DNA from 2 places in the Micromonospora trifolii genome. Region 2 is predicted to be linked to the other one. Evidence: riboswitches for the same ligand, from Rfam matches in the RefSeq annotation. Region 2 holds a riboswitch; the other holds the start of a gene.
The links. Region 2 has a riboswitch for thiamine pyrophosphate ahead of ACQRWP_RS21075 (ECF transporter S component). Riboswitches for the same ligand answer to the same signal wherever they lie in the genome.

Region 1: it holds a riboswitch for thiamine pyrophosphate, as region 2 does, so the genes downstream of both, thiE (thiamine phosphate synthase) here and ACQRWP_RS21075 (ECF transporter S component) in region 2, are expected to answer to the same signal.

What each region holds. Positions count from the first base shown of each region.
Region 1 is NZ_CP191526.1:5,274,982-5,278,382, forward strand. Features, by position in the region: gene thiO (glycine oxidase ThiO) at 1-1,141, opposite strand, end outside; gene thiE (thiamine phosphate synthase) at 1,135-1,761, opposite strand; TPP riboswitch at 1,756-1,865, opposite strand; gene ACQRWP_RS24510 (ThuA domain-containing protein) at 2,178-3,401, shown strand, end outside.
Region 2 is NZ_CP191526.1:4,553,110-4,556,510, forward strand. Features, by position in the region: gene ACQRWP_RS21060 (sugar isomerase domain-containing protein) at 1-7, opposite strand, end outside; gene ACQRWP_RS21065 (aminoglycoside N(3)-acetyltransferase) at 4-810, opposite strand; gene ACQRWP_RS21070 (alpha/beta fold hydrolase) at 840-1,670, opposite strand; TPP riboswitch at 1,778-1,882, shown strand; gene ACQRWP_RS21075 (ECF transporter S component) at 1,957-2,550, shown strand; gene ACQRWP_RS21080 (ABC transporter ATP-binding protein) at 2,672-3,401, shown strand, end outside.

The sequences.
Region 1 (3,401 bases), 720 kb from region 2:
TCGGTTCAGGTCCTCCCGACGCGGCCAGCGCGGCACCGCCGAAGCGATCGGCCCGGAAGGGCGCGAGCAGCGGGTCGGGTACGCCGCCGAGCACCAGGTCGGCGATCAGGTCGGCGGTGATCGGGGTGAGCACGATGCCGTGCCGGTGATGCCCGGTGGCGGCCAGGACGTCCGGTCGGTCGGGCAGCGGCCCGAGGATCGGCGCGTTGTCCGGGGTGCCCGGGCGCAGCCCGGCGACCGCCTCGACCAGGTCGTACTCGGCCAGTTCGGGCAGCAGGTCGACCCCGGCGCGCAGCAGCCGCTGCACCGCGCCGGCGGTGACAGTGGTGTCCGAGCGCTCCTCGACCGTCGCGCCGAGCACGACCTCACCGCCGGCGCGGGGCACCAGGTAGACGTGCTCACCGTCGGCGTACCCCCGGATCACGTGCCGGAAGCCCGGCGCGACGCCGTCGGGCGCGCGGAGCCGGAGGATCTGGCCCTTCACCGGCCGCACGGGCAGGCCGGTGAGCGCGGCGGCCCCGCAGCCGGCGGCGACCACGGTGACCGGCGCGTCCACGTCGGACAGAGACCGGACCGGCTGCGGCACGAGCACCGCGCCGGCCCGCTGTGCTGCCGTGCGCAGCGCCGGCACCAGCAGCCGCGGGTCGACCTGGTGGTCGGTGGGCGCGAGCGCGCCGCCGCGCACCCGTGGGGCGAGCGCCGGTTCGCGGTCGCGCAGCTCGCTGGGGCGCAGCGGCGTCACCGGCAGGCCCAACCCCTGCTGGTACGCCCACAGCCGGCGCGCCTCGGCCAGGTCGTCGCCGGTGAGCCCGACCATCAGGGTGCCCTCGGTCCGGTAGCCGATCTCGACTCCGGTCGTTTCGGTCAACTCGGCGGCGAACGCCGGCCAGCGGGCCGCGGACGCCAGCAGCAACCCGGTCAGCTGCCGCTCACCGAAGTACGCCTCGGCGACCGGCGAGAGCATGCCGGCGGCCACCGCCGACGCCCCCGAGCCGGGCGCCGGATCGTGCACCACCACCCGCAGCCCTTGCGCGGCGCAACGCCAGGCGATCGCCAACCCGATCGGCCCCGCCCCCACCACCGCCACGTCCGGCCGGACCCGGTCGCTCGACGGCGGTGACGGGGACCGGCCGGTCAGCACGTCAGGGCCTCGATCAGCTCGGCGGTAGCCCGTGCCGGGTCGGCGGCGGTGGAGACGGCGCCGACCACCGCCACCCCGTACGCCCCGGCGGCCCGCAGCGCCGGCACCCGGGCTGCTGTCACTCCGCCGATCGCGATGACCGGAACGTCGACGGCGTCGACGACGGCGCGTACGCCGGCGGGCCCGATGGGGTCCGGCAGACCGGTCTTGGTGCTGGTGGTGTGACACGGCCCGACGCCGAGGTAGCTGGCGCCCGCAGCGACGGCCTCGCGCGCCGGGCCCGGCGCGCGGGCGGTGGCGCCCAGCACGCCGGTGGGGCCGAGCACCCGGCGGGCGGCGGCGACCGGCAGGTCGTCGGCGCCGACGTGCCCACCGGCGGCGCCCACCGCCAGCGCCACGTGCAACCGGTCGTTGACCAGGCAGGTCGCCTGGTACGACGCGCAGAGCGCGAGCACCCGCCGGGTCAGGTCGTACGCCTCGCGGTCGGTGGCGGAATCCTCGACCCGGACCTGCACCACCAGGTCGGCGTGGGCCACGGTGAGGGCGGCGCGAACCACTGCGAGTGGGTCGCGACCGGGTCGGGTGTCGGTGATGAGATGCAATCGCCCCAGGGACGGCACGGCAACGCTCCTCCCTGCGCCGGCATTACCCGGATCAGGTTCAACGGTCGGGGGCTGTCAGCCCCCCTCTCAGCCCGGTACACCGGGCTCCCGTGGGTTACTTGCGTGTCACCGTACGACAGATCCGCCGGCCTGCCAAGGCGCGGGGTCGGCGGTGGCCGGCGGACCGGGTCGCACCAGAACGACCGAGATCCATGGGGCACTTCATACGGTCCTGTTCGGAATGTCGCCCCCCGTTGCAGAACCGTTACCCGTCCGCATCTTGCCCGACATCGAGCCAGCCGAATTAATTTGTTCAGCGATTCGACAAAATGTCGGTGGGGGCACCCTGGCACGGTGTGAACACCGGCTCCATCAGGGACGGCCTTCGGCGAGCCGACTCCCGCGAGCTCTGTCACTACGACACAGGAGGCGGCGTGTCCCGTTCTCGTCGTGCCCGCGTACCCATCACCGCAACCCTGATCTCCCTGGCCATGGCCTCGACCACCCTGTTCGGCGCGCCCGCCCAGGCGGCCGCCCAGGTCCCCCCACGGGATGCGAAAGCCGCAGCCCCGGTCAGCCAGGTGGCGCCGAAGGCGCCAAAGGCCGCGGCCGATCCCTTCTCCGTCCTCGTCTTCTCCAAGACCGCCGGCTTCCGGCACGACTCCATCCCCACCGGCGTCGCCGCCATCCAACAGCTCGGCGTCGACAACGGATTCACCGTGGACAACTCCGAGGACGGCGCCGCATTCAACGACGCCAACCTGGCGAAGTACAAGGCGGTGATCTGGCTCTCCACCACCGGTGACGTGCTCAACGCCGACCAGCAGGCGGCGTTCGAGCGCTACGTGAAGGCCGGCGGCGGTTACGTCGGCATCCACGCCGCGTCGGACACCGAGTACAGCTGGGCCTGGTACGGCGACCTGGTCGGCGCGTACTTCGCCAACCACCCGCAGAACCAGCAGGCCACGGTCAAGGTGGAGGACCACGCCCACCCGTCCACGGCCGGGTTGCCGGACCGGTGGTCCCGGTTCGACGAGTGGTACAACTACCAGACCAACCCTCGGCCGGACGTGCACGTGCTGGCCAGCCTGGACGAGAAGAGCTACACCGCCGGTGCCGGCGCGATGGGTGCGGACCACCCGATCGCCTGGTGTCAGGACTACGACGGTGGCCGCTCCTGGTACACCGGCGGGGGGCACACCCGGGAGTCGTACGCCGAGCCCGAGTTCCTCTCCCACCTGCTCGGCGGCATCCGCACCGCGGCCGGGGTCGAGAACGCCGACTGCGGCGCCTCGAAGACCTCGAACTTCGAGAAGGTCGCGCTGGACAGCAACACCAGCAACCCGATGGAGCTGGACGTCGCCCCCGACGGGCGGGTCTTCTACATCGAGCGCGACGGTCGCGTGCAGATCGTGAAGCCGGACACCGGCAACACCGTCACCGCCGTCGACCTGGACGTCTTCACCGGTAACGAGGACGGCCTCATCGGCATCCGGCTCGACCCGGACTTCGCCACCAACAAGTGGGTGTACCTGTACTACGCCCCGAACGACGGGGTAACCCGCAACCTGCTGTCCCGGTTCACGGTGACCGGCGACACCATCGACCTGGCCAGCGAAAAGCAGGTGCTGCGGGTCGACACCCAGCGCAACACCTGC
Region 2 (3,401 bases):
CCGTCATACGTCCTCCGTCGTTCGATTACGGGCCAGCCAGCGAACCGCGAAGTCGACCGCCGCCCGCTGGCGCATCAACCTGCCGGTCCCGGTGCCGACCGGTGCGGTGCGTACCGCCCCGGTGGCCTCCAGGTCCCCGCCCAACGCGGCGAAGTCGTCCGCGTCGAGTCGTACGTCCTGCCACCACACCCATTCCCGACCACCGTCGGCGGTACGCACGGCGGCACCGATCCGCTCCCGGGGCGAGCCGGGGCAGCGGTACTCGGCCAGGTGCAGCGAGGTGCTCACCGAGTGGTCCACGCCGAGCAGCAACACGTCGGCGTCGAGGTCGTAGAGGCGGGCCAGCGGGGAGCCCTCGCCGAGCATGTCCGCCAGGGTGTGCCCGGCCACCACCTGCTCGGCGGCCGGGCCGAGCGCGGCGAACGACACGTGCGGATGGGAGCTGCGCAGCGCACCGGGCCAGCCGCGGACCGTCTCGGCGAGCGCACCCATGAACCGGCTCGGGGTGACCGCCGGGTCGAAGCCCGGCATCTCCGAGCGGATCAGCGGCCACCAGCCCGCCGGCACCGGCGGGTTGCGCCACTGCGCGGGGTCGCTGTTGTCGGGTGTGTGGGTGGGCACGACGATCGTGCCGTCCGGGCCGAGCACGTCGCGCAGGGCGAGCACCACCGCGTGCGGACCGCCGCTGATGAAGCCCAGCGGACGCAGCGAGGCGTGCACCAGCAGCGTCGCGCCCGGGCGTACGCCCAGCACGCGCAGCTGCGCGGCGATCGAGCGACGGCTGCCCGGCCCGCCGGCGTCCGTCGTCACGATGACTTTCCTTCATTGACCCGCACGGCTCAGGCCGTTCCGCCGGCTCGGGCCAGGATCGCCTCGGCGAGCGGGGCCGGCGCCGCGTCCGGGATCCAGTGACTCACCCCGGGCAGCTGCACGAACCGGTAGTCCCCGGTGACGTTCTGCGCGCACGCCTCGGCGGCGGTCCGGCCGATGGCGACGTCCCGGTCACTCCAGACGTACGTGGTGGGCACCGCGACCGGGCCGACGCCGGCCAGGTCGGCGCGGGACATCGCCCGGTACCAGTTCAGCGCGGCCGTGAGCGCCCCCGGCTCACGCATCGGGTCGGCGTACCGGTTCACCCGAGACGTGTCGCCCACCCCGCCGAGGAGCTTGCGCAGCGCGGTGGCGTGCCACGCCAGCAGCACCTTCTCCGCCTTGTCGGGCTTGCGGAACAGCGCGATGTACGACGACCGGGCCTTCTGTTGGGCGTCGGTGCTCAGGGCGTGCGCCATGGCCGCCGGGTGCGGTACGGACACCGCGGTCAGCGTGTGGACCCGCTCGGGGTGCCGGGCGGCAACCCCCCAGGCCACGATCGCGCCCCAGTCGTGGCCGACCAGGTGCACGGCGTCGAGCGCGAGCGCGTCGAGCACCGCCACCACGTCGGTGACGAGTTCGGGGATGCGGTAGTCGGCCACCGCGGTGGGCCGGGCACCGGGTGAGTAACCGCGCTGGTCCAGCGCGTACGTGCGCAGCCCACCCGCGTGCAGCGCCGGCACCACGTCGTCCCACTCGCCGCTGTGCTGAGGGAAACCGTGCAGCAGCAGGACGGGTACGCCGTCCGTCGGACCGCCGACGGTCACCTCGAACGTGAAGCCTCGCGCGTCAACCCGCATGATCGGAAGCGTACCCAGACGGCGGTGCGCCGGTCGCTCCCGCAGGTCAGGCGGATGCCCTGCTGGGCCCGCGACCCTGGTCGGTGTTAGCGTCAGCGAGACAACTTCATATCCGACAGGGGAGCGCACAGCGCTGAGAGTGCGGGCACGCCCGCAGACCCTCGAACCTGATCTGGGTAATGCCAGCGCAGGGAGTTCGGTCGACCTCCAGCCGCGCCGCAGTCCGGTGCCACCGGACGCGGCGTGCGTCTTCTCCTGGTTCGCACTCACGAACTGGGAGCAACACATGAGATCCACCACCGACACACACCGTTGGCGCACCATCGACATCGTGGTCGCCTCGGTGATCGCGGTCGCCTTCGGCGTCATCTTCTGGGCCTGGGGCCTGGTCTGGAGCGCCACCGAGGGCGCGTTCGCCTTCTTCCCGCCGGCGCAGACGCTGCTCTACGGCGTCTGGCTGATGCCGGCGGTGATCGGTGGGCTGGTCATCCGCAAGCCCGGCGCCGCGCTCTACTGCGAAACCGTGGCCGCGGTCCTGTCCGCGCTGCTGGGCAGCCAGTGGGCCGGCACGGTGATCCCGCAGGGCATCGTGCAGGGCATCGGCGCCGAGCTGGCCTTCGCCGCCTTCCGGTACCGGTCGTTCCGGCTGCCGACCGCGGTGTTCGCGGGCGCGCTGACCGGCCTCAGCGCCGCACTGTTCGACTTCTTCGTCTGGAACGTCGACTACGCACTGACCGACTACCGCATCCCGTACGCGCTGCTCACCATCGTCAGTGCCACCGTGATCGCCGGCCTAGGCGGCTGGCTGCTAACCCAGGCCCTGGCCAACACCGGCGTCCTGGACCGCTTCCCAGCAGGCCGAAACCGAGCCCTGATCTGACCCAACCAACTCGCGTCGATCATGAGGTTGACGGGCGGATGGATCTTCATAACCACCGTCAATCTCATGATCGACCGTGCAGGGTGGAGGCGGGGCGCGCGGCCCGGAGGGGGTGGGTTTGGTGGGCGGGGTACTGCTGCGGGGGTTCGGGTGGCGGCACGCGGGGCGGCGCGCCTGGGCTGTTCGGGGTGTTGACCTGCGGGTGGAGGCTGGGGAGCGAGTCTTGCTGCTCGGGCCGTCGGGGGCCGGTAAGAGCACCCTGCTCAGCGCGTTGGCCGGGCTGCTTCCCGAGGACTCCGGCGAGCAGGAGGGCACCGTCGAGATCGACGGGCTCGACCCGCGCAAGGGGCGGGAACGGGTCGGCATCGTCTTCCAGGACCCGGAGACCCAGCTGGTGATGACGCGCTGCGGCGACGACGTCGCGTTCGGGCTGGAGAACCGGGGTGTGCCGGCCGACGAGATCTGGCCCCGGGTGGACGAGGCGCTGCACCGGGTCGGCTTCCCGTACTCCCGGGACCGTCACACCGCGGCGCTCTCCGGCGGCGAGCAGCAACGCCTCGCCCTGGCCGGCGCGCTGGCCCTGCGCCCCGCCCTGCTGCTGCTCGACGAGCCGACCGCCAACCTCGACCCGGCCGGGGCCGAGCTGGTCCGGCACGCGGTGGCCGGCGCGCTGGACGCCGACACCACGCTGATCCTGGTCGAACACCGGGTCGCCGAGGCACTGCCGCTGGTCGACCGGGTGGTCGTCCTGGAACCGGGTGGCGGCGTCCGCGCGGACGGCACGCCCGAGGCGGTCTTCGCCGCCCACGGCGCCGCCCTGGCCGCCGAGGGGGTCTGGGTGCCCGGTCACC